Regions from separate parts of the Clostridium ljungdahlii DSM 13528 genome, predicted to be linked through region 1. Evidence: riboswitches for the same ligand, from Rfam matches in the RefSeq annotation. Region 1 holds a riboswitch; the other holds the start of a gene.

What was found. A riboswitch is a leader RNA that binds a small molecule or an ion and turns the genes downstream of it on or off. The one in region 1 is predicted to bind magnesium.
Region 2: linked by a shared signal. The riboswitch ahead of CLJU_RS07835 (magnesium transporter) and the one ahead of CLJU_RS01455 (magnesium transporter) in region 1 are both predicted to bind magnesium.

Annotation. Positions count from the first base shown of each region.
Region 1 is NC_014328.1:299,033-307,459, forward strand. Features, by position in the region: gene CLJU_RS01440 (YegS/Rv2252/BmrU family lipid kinase) at 1-328, shown strand, start outside; gene CLJU_RS01445 (hypothetical protein) at 407-1,108, shown strand; gene CLJU_RS01450 (YgiQ family radical SAM protein) at 1,493-3,337, opposite strand; M-box (ykoK) riboswitch at 3,626-3,792, shown strand; gene CLJU_RS01455 (magnesium transporter) at 4,031-5,293, shown strand; gene sleB (spore cortex-lytic enzyme) at 5,412-6,101, shown strand; gene CLJU_RS01465 (DUF6514 family protein) at 6,337-6,687, shown strand; gene acpS (holo-ACP synthase) at 6,814-7,218, shown strand; gene CLJU_RS01475 (bifunctional ADP-dependent NAD(P)H-hydrate dehydratase/NAD(P)H-hydrate epimerase) at 7,190-8,427, shown strand, end outside.
Region 2 is NC_014328.1:1,735,875-1,744,301, forward strand. Features, by position in the region: gene CLJU_RS07820 (DedA family protein) at 1-117, shown strand, start outside; gene CLJU_RS07825 (undecaprenyl-diphosphatase) at 143-766, shown strand; gene CLJU_RS07830 (hypothetical protein) at 1,328-1,948, shown strand; M-box (ykoK) riboswitch at 2,045-2,233, shown strand; gene CLJU_RS07835 (magnesium transporter) at 2,463-3,689, shown strand; gene CLJU_RS07840 (Nramp family divalent metal transporter) at 3,704-4,957, shown strand; gene CLJU_RS07845 (hypothetical protein) at 5,020-5,253, opposite strand; gene CLJU_RS07850 (amino acid permease) at 5,594-6,967, shown strand; gene CLJU_RS07855 (metallophosphoesterase family protein) at 7,155-8,132, shown strand.

The DNA of each region.
Region 1 (8,427 bases):
CCTTATGCTCATATTTAATGGACAGATGGCAGGAAACTTTAAGTTTGCATATAAAGCTCAAATTCAAGATGGACTTTTAGATGTAATTATAATAAAAGCAGGAATGATAAAGGATATTATATCACTATTTATAAAAATGCTAAGAGGAGATCACTTGGAAGATACTTCTGGACTTATATACTTTAAATCAAATAAAATAGAAGTGTATTGTGATGAAGATATAGTCACTGATATAGATGGTGAAAGGGGACCGGATTTTCCACTTGTTATAGAGTGTATTAAAGGTGGAATAGAAGTTTTAGGATTAAAAGATGAGATAAAGTTATAAATTTATTTAAAATAGTAATATAAGATAAGCGATATTAATAAATATAATTAGAATACTATTAATAAAGAAGGAGAATATATGGCATTCTACGTTTATGTTTTTTTATTGCTTATCATGCTTATAATGCTCTTCAGAGGAGCTATTTTAATTAGATTTTTATCGTATAAAATAAAAGTTGTAGCTTTTATTATTATAGGGGCTATGTTGTTAAGGTACACTTCTATTTTTATTATGTACTTTTCCAGCAGTATGAAATATTTATATTTGCTGAAAGTGCCTTTTTTCTTGAATTTACTCTCAGTCCCAATTATAGTTATTACAGTGCTTTATATTTTTGTAAGAAAAGATAATGTTAAATTTTATTACATATTTATAATAACTGCAGTACTTTGTGCTGCATATGCTATTGTGATGTATAAGTGCGAAGCTGTACTGCAGAACTTAGAGGAGTACAAGTTTATTTTAGGATATACTCTTGTTTTATCAAATCAATATATATACTGGGGATACTTGGTATTTAATACTTTAGTAATATTTTTTGTTTTGGGATTTGTTAATAAAACCAATGCCAATAAACTTGGTATATACATGGTATTGTTGGCAGCTTGCATAACTATATCAGAGCTCATAGCGTGGCTTATGGGTATTAGAGTCTTAGCAGAAAATGTACTTGGAGATGTAGGTTGGATTGTTGTTTTCATATATGCTTTGAGTAAAGTAAAAAAAACAGCTGACAGGATTAATTACAAAGTCCCTAACAAAGTTTCAGGTAAAAAATAACTTATGCTCCGAACATTTTTACAACATTTAACATGGTAAAAAGTTTAAAGTCCAAATATCAAAGTTCAAATAATGATGACTTCCCTCGTACCTCAGGAAATCTATAATTTTAATGTTTCATGACGTTGGGAGGAAAGTTATCATATAATGTTCTAATTTAAGAAATTCTTTTATATGTAAAGATATTTTTACAATAATGAAGTACTTTTAAATATTTTGTATATAAGTCTTAGTGAAAAATTCCTTAAAAAATTTTAGAACTTTCGAATTGTTTGAGGCATGAGTTTTCAAAAGTTCTTAGATTTTTGGAATTTTTTGCTTAGACTTATCAAAATATTTAACGTACTTAAGGTTGTAAAAATATCCGGAATATAAAGCCATTTCTTACTTAGAGCTCTTATGACTACTTTTATGATGACGTCTTCTTGGAGGATTTTTTGGTATTAAGCAATGAGGACCAGATCCAATTAGATCTTCACGACCACATTTGATTAAAGCCTCTTTTACTAAATTGTAATTTTTCGGAACAGAAAATTGTAAAAGTGCTCTTTGTTCATTTTTCTCTTTTTGTGATTTAGGTACATATACTTTCTCACCACTTAAAGGATTAATGCCTGTATAGTACATAGTTGTAGATAAACTACCAGGTGTAGGATAAAAATCCTGAACTTGTTCAGGAGTATATCCCATGCTTTTTATATACTCAGCTAGTTCTATAGCTGCATTTAAATCACTTCCCGGGTGACTGGACATGAGGTAAGGAACTAGATATTGTTTTTTATTTATTTTTTTGTTTATTTCAAAATATTTTTTTACAAATTTATTGTATACGTCCATTTTAGGTTTTCCCATTTGATTTAGAACCCTGTCGCTTATATGTTCTGGAGCTACCTTTAATTGACCACTTATGTGATATTTACATAAGTCTTCAAAAAAATCCGTATTTTTATCATTTATTAAATAGTCATATCTTATTCCTGAACGTATAAATACCTTTTTTATACCAGGAATTTTTCTTATTTTCCTCAATAGATTTAAGTATTCACTATGATCTATAATTAAGTTTTTGCAGGGAGAAGGGAAGAGACATTGTCTATTTTTACACACCCCAGCCTTTTCTTGTATTTTGCACGCCTTATGCCTAAAATTTGCAGTAGGACCTCCTACATCATGTATGTATCCTTTAAAGTCGTCTAAAGTAGTTAATAATTTGGCCTCGTCAATTATAGACTTTTGGCTCCTATTTTGGATGGTTCTACCTTGGTGAAAAGTAAGAGCGCAAAAAGAGCAGCCTCCATAACAACCCCTATGACTTGTAATGGAGAAACTTACTTCTTTTATAGCAGGTATTCCACCAAATTTTTCATATATAGGGTGGTATGTTCTCATGTAGGGTAAATCATATACTATATCCATTTCCTCTTCTGTTAATGGAAACTGTGGTGGGTTTTGAACAATATAATGATCTCCATGTTTTTGTATTAAGGTTTTTCCTCTTAATGCGTCTTGTTCGTAATATTCTAGTTTATAGCTTTCGGCATAAGCGTTTTTTTCTTGCGTTACTTTTTCAAAAGAAGGTACTTCTACATAATCCTTTATGAGCGATTTATCTTTACAAGGGTACACTGTACCTCTTACATCTGTAATTTTATGGATGCCCATTCCATATTTTAATAGGTTTGCCACTTGTACTATGGTTTTTTCTCCCATACCATATATGAGTAGATCTGCTTTTGAATCTAAAAGGATACTTCTTCTTACATTATCACTCCAGTAATCATAGTGGGCAAATCTCCTTAAACTAGCTTCTATTCCACCAATTACTATTGGAACATCCTTATAGGCTTCTCTTGCCCTGTTACAGTATACTATTACAGCTCTGTCGGGTCTGTAACCAGATTTACCTCCTGGGGAGTAAAGATCATCATGCCTTTTTTTCTTTGACGCGGTATAATGATTTACCATAGAATCTATATTTCCGGAATTTATTAAAAAAGCCAATTTAGGTTTTCCAAGTTTCATAAAGTCATTTACATTTTTCCAGTTAGGCTGAGCTATTATTCCTACTTTAAAACCCTCCTTTTCCAGGACTCTTGATATTATAGCTGAGCCGAAAGAAGGATGATCTACGTAAGCATCTCCTGTTATAAGGACAAAATCTAACTGATTTATATTTTTTGCGTTCATGTCATTTTTACATATAGGTAAAAAACTAGTATTTAAATTCAATTTACATTCTCCGTTCTTATATTTCAGATTTAGTTTCACTTATTTTTAGTATAACATATTATATTATGAGATAAATATTTAGGAATATGTAGATTTTGAATAGTGATAAGGAAAAGAGAACACACACTAAATAATATAAACATGCAAAGATAAATTATGATATTTTACATTAAAATGAGCAAAATGAAATTAAAGTATCATAACAGGTAAATATAAATAAATTTAATATTTACTAGTTGCATTATAGTGAATTTGTAATATAATTATAATATAAAAGTAAATGTTTATGTTTAATTATGTTAGGTGAGGCTCCTATATAGACATATGCTGCTGCCCCGAAACATCGAGAGATGCCAATGGGTGAACAGGTATTACCGTAGTAAGGTTTTACTTAATGCAGCTGGATGAAAATCTAAAGCTATATAGTGCTAAAACTCGTACGATTAAAAAAGTTTTAGTTTAAGAGCCCTATGGGCTTTTTTTAGTTGTTTGCATATGTTTAAATTTTTTAATTTAGGTGGTGTGTTAAATGGAAAACGGACCTTATGGAGGTCGGTGCATCTTAGAAGAAAATTTAATAGAAGGAGTGCAGGGAAGTATTAGGTCTAATTGGTGATGGCAATGCTATTGATAACTTTTAAAACGTTGATGTAGATTCTATAAATATTTCTCTGCATATAAGGAGGAATATTTATGAAAAAGTTATCTAGTTTCTTGTTGAGTAAGGTTCTTTATAAAAAGGTTTATAATGAATTTGACGAATATGTAGGGAAACTTTGGGACGTTTATGTATCTTCTGATCATGGAATGCCAAGAGCCATAGGATATAAGATAAAAAAGGGCAAAGAAATACTTAATTGTGAGTGTAGGAACATAAACTTTTATGATGATAACGACAAGGTTATAATTAAAGGAGAAGGTATAAGGGAAATAATACTTCAAAGTTATTCCTATCTTTTATCAAAACATCTTTTAGATAGACAGATAGTGGATATAAACGGGAAAAAACTTGTAAGAGTTAATGATCTCAGAATTGCAGAAATGGCAGGAGAGTATAGGGTTGTAGCAGTAGATACAGGAGTTCTTGCTTTAGGAAGAAGGCTTGGTATAGAAAAAATCATAAAAAAGTTTTATGATTTATTTAATAAAAAACCTGAAGATAGCCTTATAATTTGGGATAATGTAGAATCACTAGAAATGATAAATAACAATTTAAAACTTTCCGTACCATATAAAAAGTTATCTAAACTCCATCCTGCTGATTTAGCAGATATATTAGAAGATATGGATGTAAACTACAGAAAGAAGGTTTTTGAAAGTTTAGATGAGGATCTAGCAGCGGATACATTAGAGGAAATAGATCCAGAAGTACAGCTGGATATTCTGGAAAATTTGAGTCAATCTAAAAGGGATGAGGTATTATACAATATGCCTAATGATGAAATAGCGGATATTTTAGATGAAGTAGATAAAGATACTGCAGAAAAAATACTTATAAATATGGAAAAAAATGATGCAGATGAAGTAAGATCACTTATGGAATATAAGGAAGAAACTGTAGGAAGTATAATGAATAAGGATTTTATCTGCTTTAATATAAACATAACCGTTAAAGATACTATTGAGTTTTTAAAAGAAATTAATCCGGAAGATGAGGTATCACATTATATATATATTATCAATGATCAAAAGCAGCTTGAAGGTGTGGTGTCTCTGAAAGACTTGATATTGTCAGATTTTGAAGATACATTAAAGGCGATAATGATCAAGGATGTAGTAAGTATAAATCATAAGGAAAATATAGATGAAGCCATAGAGATGTGTTCAAAATATAATCTTATTTCATTACCTGTAATAGATGATGAAGAAAAGCTGTGTGGCATAGTTATAATGAATGACTTAGTAGAAGACATATTAATACCAAATTGGAGAAAAAGGCTAAGAAAAGTAGGATAGAAAATACTATCAATTCCACTTATTTAAAGTGAAATTGATAGTATTTTTTTATGTATTTTTTACTTCGTTTGTGTACAGACTACATTTAGGAGAACCAACATTAAAAGGAGATGGTCATATGGGTAAGAAAATTATGAGATTTAAAAGAGAATTAGTACTAATACTTGCTATAGTGTTTACATATGCATCAACTTCTCTATTCTTGCTCCCCTATAATAATGCAGTGAAAGCTGTGGCCTACTACTATGGCTCAAGAGGAAATATGGTAATACAAATACAGCAAAAACTCAGAAGTTGGGGGTATTATAATGGCAGCGTAGATGGAGTATACGGGTATCAAACTTACACTGCAGTAAAATATTTTCAATCGAAAAATGGACTAAAATCTGATGGTATAGTTGGAGATGCAACTTTAGCAGCCCTTGCAATAAATACTGGAAGCAATACTGGTGGAAACAGTCAAAATGTAACATTAATAGCTAGATTGATAAATGGAGAGGCTAGAGGAGAACCTTATGAAGGACAGGTAGCAGTAGGAGCTGTAATACTAAATAGAACTAGGGATCCTAGGTTTCCATCTACTGTAGCAGGAGTTATATATCAACCAGGAGCTTTTACTGCTGTGGTGGATGGACAAATACATTCAAATATGCAACAGAGCTCTATAAATGCAGCAAGGGATGCTTTAAATGGATGGGATCCTTCAGGAGGAGCAATATACTATTTTAATCCCTCTACAGCAACAAGTTCATGGATATGGTCGAGACCTCTTATTAAAATTATAGGTAAACATAGATTTTGCAGGTAGTTTAAAAATATATAGCCAAAATAGATGAGCTTTCGACAGCATCATTTAATAAAAATTGTTATTAAATAGGATAAAAATATATATGCTTTTAAGATAAGTGAGCAATAGATTTTTATTGTCATATATAAGGGATAATTTCTAAGAAAAGCTAATCAGGAAGTGACACATTTTTTTTATATATATGCTAATATATTTTTAAGACAATAATGAGCTAGGTTATGGGGGGAGAAAATTTATGATAATAGAGAATTTTATTAGTAAGGAGAAAGTAGATCAAATTAAGTATGTATACTTTTATAGATTACTTAAAGGCAAAATAGCTATTTCATATTCCCATAAGGATGTTGAAGAGGTGCAGGCTTATGGAATTGAAATTGAGAGACAGGATATATTAGATGGAAAATTGATAAATGTGCAAAGAGATAGTGTTCAAAATATAAGTCCTGAAAGGTATAAAGTACATAATTTATTGAAATTACTATATGACAATAAAGTTTCACCTATCCACTTGGTTGATGTAATAGGTGATTATGTAGACGAATACAGTATGGACTTTGACAACCAAAAAAATTATGCAGCATATTAATTTAATAGAAAAGGGGAGAAATCCTCTTTTTTTTATATAAAAAGTTAATATATCTATTATACCTATATTAAAAAATTAATATAATAGGTATATAATTAAAGGTATTAAAATTGGAGGTGTTATATTTTGATATTTGGGGTTGGGGTTGATATAGTTGAAATCAGGAGAATAGAACAGGCTGTTAGTAAACACTCAAATTTTATAGATAGAATTTTTAGTAAGAATGAAGTAGAATATCTTAAAAATAAAAATTTAAGACCTGAATTTATAGCAGGAAGGTTTGCTGCTAAGGAAGCTATAGTAAAGGCACTAGGAACTGGATTTAGTGGTTTTGATTTTAGAGATATAGAAGTAGATAGAACTGCTTTAGGTAAACCTATTGTAGTATTAAAGGGAAAGGCAAAGTTAATAGCTAATAAATGTGGGAATTACAAGATTCATCTCAGTATATCTCATGGAGTGGATAACGCTATAGCCTATGCCGTAATGGAGGTAGATGGAGTTGAAGATAGCGACTGTAAAAATAGCTAGAGCTGTAGATGGGTACAGTATAAATGAATTAAAAATACCAGGAATTGTACTTATGGAAAATGCAGCACTAAAGGTAGTCAAAAACATAGATCTAAAAAAATGTGAATCTTTTTGTGTAATTTGTACAAAGGGAAATAATGGTGGAGATGGCTTTGCGGTAGCAAGACATCTTTATAATTTAAACAAAAAGGTTCATGTATTTTTAGTTGGAAAAGAAAGTGGAATGAGTGAAGATTGCAGCGTAAATTACAACATTTTGAAAAATTTAAAGATTAATTTAGATATAGTAGATTCAGAAGAAAGTCTTGTAAAACTTAAAAAGTGTATAAAAGAAAGTGATGTTACTATAGATGCTTTGTTTGGAACAGGAATTTCTAGAAATATACTAGGAATACAAGATTCTGTAATAACCCTTATTAATGAGTATGGCAGTTATATTATTTCTGTAGATATTCCCTCTGGGCTTAATGGTGATACAGGAAATGTTATGGGTAACTGTGTGAGAGCTAATAAAACTATTACTTTTCAGCTATATAAAATGGGATTTCTAAAATACGGAAGTGATAAATTTACAGGTGAAGTGATAGTAGAGGACATAGGAATTCCAAGTTTAGCTGTTGAAAAATTTTCTGGATCTGAATTTATAATGGATCAAGATTTTATAAAAGGAAAACTAAAAATTAGAGATAAGTATAGTCATAAAGGAGACTATGGAAGGGTACTTATTATAGCTGGATCTAAGGGATTTACAGGAGCAGCTTATATATGTACTCAGGGAGCAGTAAGAAGTGGTGCAGGACTTGTCACTTTAGGATGTTATAAAGATATACAACCTATACTTAGTGAAAAGCTTGTTGAAGGTATGACTATAGATTTGGAAGAAAATTTTAAATTAGAAAAAACTATAGAAAAAAGCGATGCTATTGCTATAGGCCCAGGTATGGGAGCTAATGATAGTACTTTAAACTTGGTGAAAAAAGTTATTACTACTTTCAAAAAAACGGTAGTAATAGATGCAGATGGAATCAATGTCCTAAGTAGGAATCTTAACATTTTAAAACAGAAAAAATGTGATGTGATTTTAACCCCCCATTTGGGAGAAATGGCTAGAATTACCGGTTTAGGAATTGAATATATAAGCGAAAATAGAATTAAAGTAGCCAAAGACTTTGCGAAGGAGTATAATATAATTGTACTTTTAAAAGGATA
Region 2 (8,427 bases), 1.4 Mb from region 1:
TCATATGTTCTAATTGCCATTATAATAATTTCTCTTATCCCAGGAGTAGTTACATTTATAGGAGAAAAGAGAAATGAAAATAATAACAGTGGAGATATGATTAATATAGAGCCTTGATTATTGATAGAAAGGATAGTTAAAAATGAATATGGAACTTTTTAGATTAATAAATAATTTAGCAAATAAAAATAGTATTTTAGATAGTATAATGATTTTCTTTTCAAAGGATGTACCTTATATATTTATGGCAGCTCTTGCAACAGTATTTATTTTAGGAATTGTAAAAACAAATTCTGATTATAGAAAGATTGCGTTTAGCACTTTTGTTATTACAGTAATCAACCTGATTTTAAGTTTTATTATTGGAGGCATTTACTATAAGGACAGGCCATTTGTTCATAATAAGGTAAATCTATTATTTACTCATGTGAAAGACGCATCTTTTCCAAGTGACCATGCAATGGGGACAATGAGTATAGCGTTAGGACTTGGAAAGTATAATAAGGTACTTAGTTTAATGTTAACTATATTGTCGGTAATTGTAGGATTTTCAAGAGTATATGTTGGACAGCACTATCCTATGGATGTTATAGGTGCGTATATGATTGTTTGTGGAACAAGTTACATTTATAATCTGAAATTGAGGAGCAAAATTGAAAATTTGTATGAAATACTTGAAAAGAAATTGATAACATTGGGTGGATTTAGTAGATTATACAATAAACAGAACTTACGCAACACAAAAACAACATTCAAAAATCAATAACTTTAAGCACCTAATTTATTCCGAATAGTTATTGCTATGGAATAAATTAGGTGCTGTTTTTAAATTGTATTTACCATTTTCCATGCAGTTTTATCAAGTGTATGATTTTCTATAGAGGTTGAGGCATTTATAAACATGTGGTCGAAATTTCCTGTATCTTTATAAGGAATAGTAATGTGGATAAATCCACTGTACACAGAATATTTTATTCCTCCATATGTAGTTGTTATTGGAATGATGGAATTGTGTTTTAATATTAATTTTTTGTCTTTAAATTGAATATTAAATTTAGAAATTTTACCTTTGTTGAACAGTAGCATATTGATGTTATAATCAGTGAATTTGTCAATATTCAAATCTATTTGTAAAAAAATGTGAAAATTATTTTCCTTGGATATTTCTGCATATATGTGGGAAATATCTGCATCTCTGCTTATTCCTAAGCTTAAAGTATCTTGCAGTGGGTCAGTAATTATTTCATTTTGTTTTTCAGCAGTTTAATCTGATTTTAATGATTTAGATGTATAATGCATAAAAATATTTAAATTTGGAAGTGTTATTATGATTGAGTGGATATTTTACTGTATAGGAATCATATTTATGATGCTTTTTTTGAAATCCATATTGATTAAACCTATATTTTTTAGAGAGAAGTGGCAAGCTGGATTAGGATATGGATTGCCGGCAATTTTATATTTTTTACTGTTTGTTCTAATGGTTAATTCAGAATATGCTCTTAGTCAGATAGATATTAAAAATCAATATCCAATGTCAGGGAAAACACAGGTAGCTGTTAGCGGTACTGTTACTCCAAGTAACCCTAGCAGTAGTCAACAAACTAGTTTATATTCTTTTGGAACTATAAGCAGTTCTGTAAATTTTCAAAATGGACTTATTAACTTGCAGAATGATCTTATTTCAGTACAGAATGATTTTAATACTTTACAAAGCAATTTTGGACAAAGCAGTACTAATCCAATTTATACTTATAGCACTGACAGTAAAGATAAATTGTATGTAGATGCAAATGGCAAAGGAACTATTATAGGAGATACCAGTAACAACACATATTATATTCCAGGAAATTCTTCTTACAATAATGAAATGAAGAATACTAAAAATAGCGTTTATTTTACGACAACATGGGCTGCAGAGTGTGCAGGATATAAAGCTTCTAAGTAACATATTTTTAACATTATGATTGCTTAAAAAATATTTACAACTGAGGAATATATGTATATAATGAGTAATAGATTATTATTAATTGAAAATATAATTTAATAACATTGTTAGGTGAGATTACTGTACAAGACATACGCTACTGCCCAGAAATGTCGAGAGACGCCAATGGGTGAGCAGGTACTACCGGATTAAGGTTTTACTTAATGTAGCTGACAACATTCATAGAAATATGAATGCTTATGATCTAAGCTTTACAGAGTCAAAACTCAACGAGTGAAGATGTACTATTTTTGTCTTGGAATTTATTAAGGATCCAATCTCTTCATTTTGTTGTGAAGAGATTTTTTATTGGATAAATTATCAAGCTAAGGAGGGTGATGAATTTAATGGACAGTGACCCGTGTCATAAATGTAATTATATAAAACTTAAAGATTTATTGGTAAAAATATTATAGGGATGTACTTGCATTAAAAAATTTGCATTGTGCACCCTGAAAGCAAAGGAGTGTATACAATGCAATTTACAAGTGTTTATTTAAGTAGAATATTGGGCAATAAAATTTATACGACTAGTAAAGAAGTAATAGGAACTTTAAAGGATGCAGCTGTTGATGTGAACTTTCAAAATCCTAAAGTTACCATAGCTGTTGTTAGGACAAAAGAAGGAACAAGATTTATTGGCTTTGATAATATCAATGTTTCTAAAGAAAAAGGACAGTATGTTTTAATATGTAGTGAAGTTCAAGATAAAGATTTAGGTGACTGTATGTTACTGAAAAAGTATGTTTTAGACAAACAGATTGTTGATGTTAATGGAAGAAAGGTAGTTAGAGCTAACGATGTTAGATTAGTTATATTACCATCAGGTATGTTTATTGCAGCAGTAGATATTGGTATGGATGGGCTATTAAGAAGGATTGGAATTGCAAAACCATTAAAGAGATTAGGATTTAAAATATCAAGTAAACTAATGTTATGGGATGATATTCAAACGGCTTTTACCTCAAAAGACATTTTACTTTCAAAAAGCTATAATAAACTATCCACACTTCATCCTTCAGATCTTGCAGATATAATTGAGGATTTTGATGTAAATACGGGGGCAATTATTTTCTCTAGCTTAGATAACGCAAAAGCTGCAGATGTATTAGAAGAGCTAGAAGAAGATGTACAGGTAAGCTTGATCAGAACATTATCTACAGATAAGGCAGCTGATATTTTGGAAGAAATGCCAGCTGATGAGGCTGCAGATGTTTTAGATGGATTAAATGAAAATAAAGCAGAAGAATTGCTTAATAATATGGAGAAAGAAATTTCAGATGAAGTAAGAGAACTTATGGAATATGAGGAATACTTAGTGGGAAGTATTATGAATACTGATTTTATAGCATGTCCAATTTATTACACAGTAGCTGATGTAGTAAATGATATTTGTCAATCAAAAGAGGAAATCGATGAAATTTATTATGTTTATGTTGTAAGTGATGAAAATAAGCTTGTAGGAATAGTATCTTTAAGAGATTTAATTATTTCCAAACAGGATAAAAAATTAGAAGATATTATGATTAAAGAAGTTATATATATGAAGGATACAGATGAAATAAGGGATTTAGTTAAAGCTGTATCAAAATATAACCTATTTTCTATACCCGTAATTGATGAACAAATGCATATCATAGGGATTGTTAATATAAATGATATTTTCTATGAAATTACTAAGTCAAATAAGAGGTATAGATAGTGGGGGTGTTAATGATGAATGCAAAGAGAAAAACATGGATGGCAAATCTATTGATATTTTTAAGTGTTTTAGGTCCTGGAATTATAACAGGTAGTGTAGATAATGATGCAGGTGGTATTACAACATATTCTGTAGCAGGTGCTGCATATGGTTACAAATTACTTTGGTCATTAATACCATGCTTTATTGTGCTTCTTGTAGTGCAGGAAATGAATGCTAGAATGGGTATAGTTACAGGTAAAGGATTGGCAGATTTAATTAGAGAAAATTTTGGTGTTAAGATAACTTTTTTTATATTTATTGGATTAATCATTGCAGATATAGGAAATACAGCTACTGAGTTTGCAGGTGTTGCAGGTAGTATGCAGATTTTTGGAGTAAGCAAATATATATCTGTGCCACTAGCTGCTATTGCAGTATGGATTCTAGTGGTAAAGGGTACTTATAAGACTACTGAAAAGTTGTTTTTGGTTTTTAGCATATTTTTGTTATCCTATGTTGGTTCTGCACTTTTTGCTAGACCAGACTGGCATGAAATAGGACATGCGTTAATTCATCCTTCTATTGAAACTAATTATGACTATATAAGTACAGTTATTGGCATGGTGGGAACTACTATTGCTCCCTGGATGCAGTTTTATATGCAGTCAGCAGTTATAGAAAAAGGACTTAAGATGGAAGAATTTAAATACGAATTTTGGGATGTTGTTGTTGGCAGTATTATTACAGTAGTAGTTGCTTTTTTTATAATCGTAGCTTGTGGGGCAACCCTTCATAAAAATGGAATTCAAATAAATGAGGCTAAAGATGCTGCATTAGCGTTGAAGCCACTTGCCGGAGCTTTTGCTTCTCAAATTTTTGCTTTTGGATTATTTATAGCTTCTATTTTTTCGGCCACAATACTACCTTTAGCTACAGCATTTTATATTTGTGAAGCTTTTGGCTTTGAAGCTGGTATAAATAAAACATTAAAAGAAGCACCACAATTTTTTACACTGTTTACTATAATAATTATTATTGGGATTGGTATTATATTGATTCCAGGAGCACCTTTAATTCAGATAACATTATGGTCACAAATTATAAATGGTGTGTTACTTCCAGTAGTTTTAATTTGTATGATGCTTATGGTAAATAATAAAGATATTATGGGGGAATATGTAAATGGTAGGACTAAAAATGTAATAGGATGGATAACTATTATAGTGTTAGTTATATTAACAGCTATTTTAACTTTTGAACCTATCGTAACTGCTTTAAAAAAATAGAGTAAAAAAAATAAAAGTCAGTATTGGGGAATGGCTTTTATTTTTTTACTCTATTTTTTAATTTATGTCATTTGTTTCGTTTTGTGCCGGTTAATAAGTGCGATAATGCACCTTATCAAAATTCCGGGTATAGTCGATGTTGATGCAATCCAGCCAATTTGTATACCAGTTGCTCCTAAACTTTTTGCGAATATGGGCAAAATAGGAGATTTTGATATGGTAGAACTAAATATTGCCAAAGCTCCGCAGCATCCAATCATAAGAATCATGCGAAGTCCATTTGAAATGTTCTTCAAAATTCATTCCTCCTAAAAATTAATATGAAGGTATTTCCTTCTGAGTTGGTTCTAACTTATAATCCTCACGTAAATCCCAAAAAATTTTAAATTTAAGTTTTTCAATATTTCTTTGCTGTCTATAACTGATGGGAAGTACAGCATTTTTGGGAATTACAATATCTTTGTCTATGCCATCCAAAATACATTTTAAGTATACTATTTTTTGTTGTAATTATATTTTTGGCAGCGGTATTATTTATATAAAATCTATGAATATTAAATGCGTAAATTGTATATTGCTAATTATATATGAGATTTAATAGTTATATTAGAATATTAATTGTGTAGGAGGATAGCAATGGATAAGCAAAATCCACTAAATGAAAATCTAGAACGAGGTTTGCAAGAACGTCATATTCAATTGATTGCAATTGGTGGCGCCATAGGAGTGGGATTATTTTTAGGCTCTGCCACTGCTATTCAAACAGCTGGTCCAGCTATTTTGTTAGTATATGCACTTGCAGGAATCGTAATGTTTTTTATTATGAGAGCTTTAGGTGAACTAGCAATCTCATATCCAGTTTCTGGTTCATTCAGTACTTATGCTAGCGAATTTATAGGGCCCCTTACAGGTTATTTAACGGGTTGGACTTATTGGTTTATGTGGATTGTAACTTGTATGGCTGAGATTACTGCAGTAGGTATATATGTTAAATTTTGGCTTCCCAGCATACCTCAATGGATACCAGCTCTTATAGCGGTTGTTATAATGACTTGTATAAATCTAATTGCTGTAAAAGCCTATGGGGAATTTGAATTTTGGTTTGCACTGATTAAGGTTGTTACAATTATTTCATTGATTATATTTGGATTACTTATGATCATATTTGGTCTAGGCAATGATGGTAAGCCAATTGGGTTTTCAAATTTATGGACTCATGGAGGCTTTTTTCCCAAAGGAATATGGGGAGTTATTATGTCAGTAGTAATGGTTATGTTTTCATACCTAGGAATGGAACTTATAGGTATTACAGCAGGAGAGGCAAAAGATCCACAAAAAACTATACCATCAGCTATTAATAAAGTTCTTTGGAGAATATTGGTCTTTTATGTAGGTGCACTTTTTATAATTATGTCTCTTTATCCATGGAACAGTCTAGGTACGATAGGAAGTCCTTTTGTTTTAACTTTTAGCAAACTTGGAATTGTAGTAGCTGCAGGAATTATAAATTTCGTAGTACTAACTGCAGCGTTATCCTCTTGTAACAGTGGAATTTTTAGTACTGGTCGTATGCTTTATAATCTTTCCCTTCAAGGTACAGCCCCGAAAGTATTCAATAAACTTGGAAAAACTCATGTTCCAACTTATGGAATTATATTTTCTTCAGCTTTTATGCTAATTGGAGTTTTTCTTAACTATATGGTTCCTTCAAAAGTATTTACTTATGTAACCAGTGTTGCAACATTTGGTGCAATTTGGGTTTGGAGCATAATTTTAATAGCTCAAATGAACTTCAGAAAGAAACTTACACTGCAACAAGTTAGAGAACTAAAATTCCCGATGGTGGGATATCCCTACATTAATTGGATTAGTCTATCATTTTTAGTATTTGTGGTGGTAACCATGTTTTTTAATAAGGATACCTTAATAGCCATTATTATAGCACCTATTTGGTTTACTATTTTAATAGTTTGCTATTATTTATTTAGTTTAAACAAAAAAAGTAAGTAATATAAGAAATAAGGATAATAGGTGTCTTGTTGTTATTATACTTTAGTATTTTTTTATTAATATATTAACAATACAATTATTTTCAATTAGACAATAGTTAATGTTATTTATAAATATGAGAACTTGAATGCACATTTGCAATTGAGAGGAGAGATTAAAAATTAAAGCAAGGATGTTAACCATTCTAATGATATTTGTTATTATTACTGCAATCACTTCATGTGGAACTAGAAATCTAATGGATAAGAAAGAAAAGATTTCACCATACCCAAGTACCAGTACTGAACAAGGAAAAAATGGATCCTTGCGTTTTGTAGTTATGGCTGATTGTCGGGGGATAGGTGGAGGAATTAATAAAAGAGCTATTACAGAAACTCTCCAAAGCATAAAAAAGATAATACCTCAGCCTTCATTTGCAGTTATGCCCGGTGACTTAGTGCAAGGTGGATTTGGCTATTTGGGTATAAAGATTCAACTGCAGTATTTTAAGAATACAGTTACCAAATATTATCCCATTGATTTCTTTTATCCTGGTTTTGGAAATCATGAAGCAACATCTGGAGCTAAAAGTGAACAGGCATTTGAGGAAACTTTCCATGAGTTTAAAGCAAATTTTTTAAGAGGATATCATAAAACAGTCTATTATTTTGATAAAAATAATATTGGATTTTATATGCTGAATTCTAACCATCCCGGTGAAGATCACAGTATATCGGATACACAGTTAAATTGGATAAAAGCAAATACAAATTTGAAAAAACATAACTTTTATTTTTTTCATGAACCTGCGTACCCAACAGGCTCTCACGTGGGCAGCTCGCTGGATGTAAATAAGCTGCAGCGGGATAAGCTCTGGAAAATCATTAACCATGCGGAAAATCCAATGGTTTTTTGTGGACACGAACATAACTATACCCGACGCCATATAAATTCAGACTTCAATGAAAGCATTAATGGCCAGACTTTTAAATTCAACAAACTTGTCTATCAAGTTACCACAGGTACTTTTGGAGCACCATTATACAAAGATTATATCGATAAAAAGAACGTAGACATACCACCTGTTAAGGAATATCAATTTGCAATAGTGGATGTAAATGAAAGTAAAGTCGAAGTTACAGTCTATAATTTGGATGGAAAAATAATTGACCATTTTGAGCAGTAAAAAGATGCCATTAGCTTTATGCTGCTATGGTTAAGACTGTGAATTCAAATTTAAATTCTGAAGATATAACTAAAATATTTGACGAATTCACAGATAATATTGTGCTATGGTATATTCAAGTATATTTTTGCCTACTTGCAACCAATATATCATTTTTATAACATAGACTGAATTATAATAGAGCCACATCCCTATAGTTAATAGAGATGTGGCTCTATTATAATGTTTTAATATATATAACCAACTTTTTTCATAAAAAATTTAATTTAAATATTGATTTATTATATCACTATGA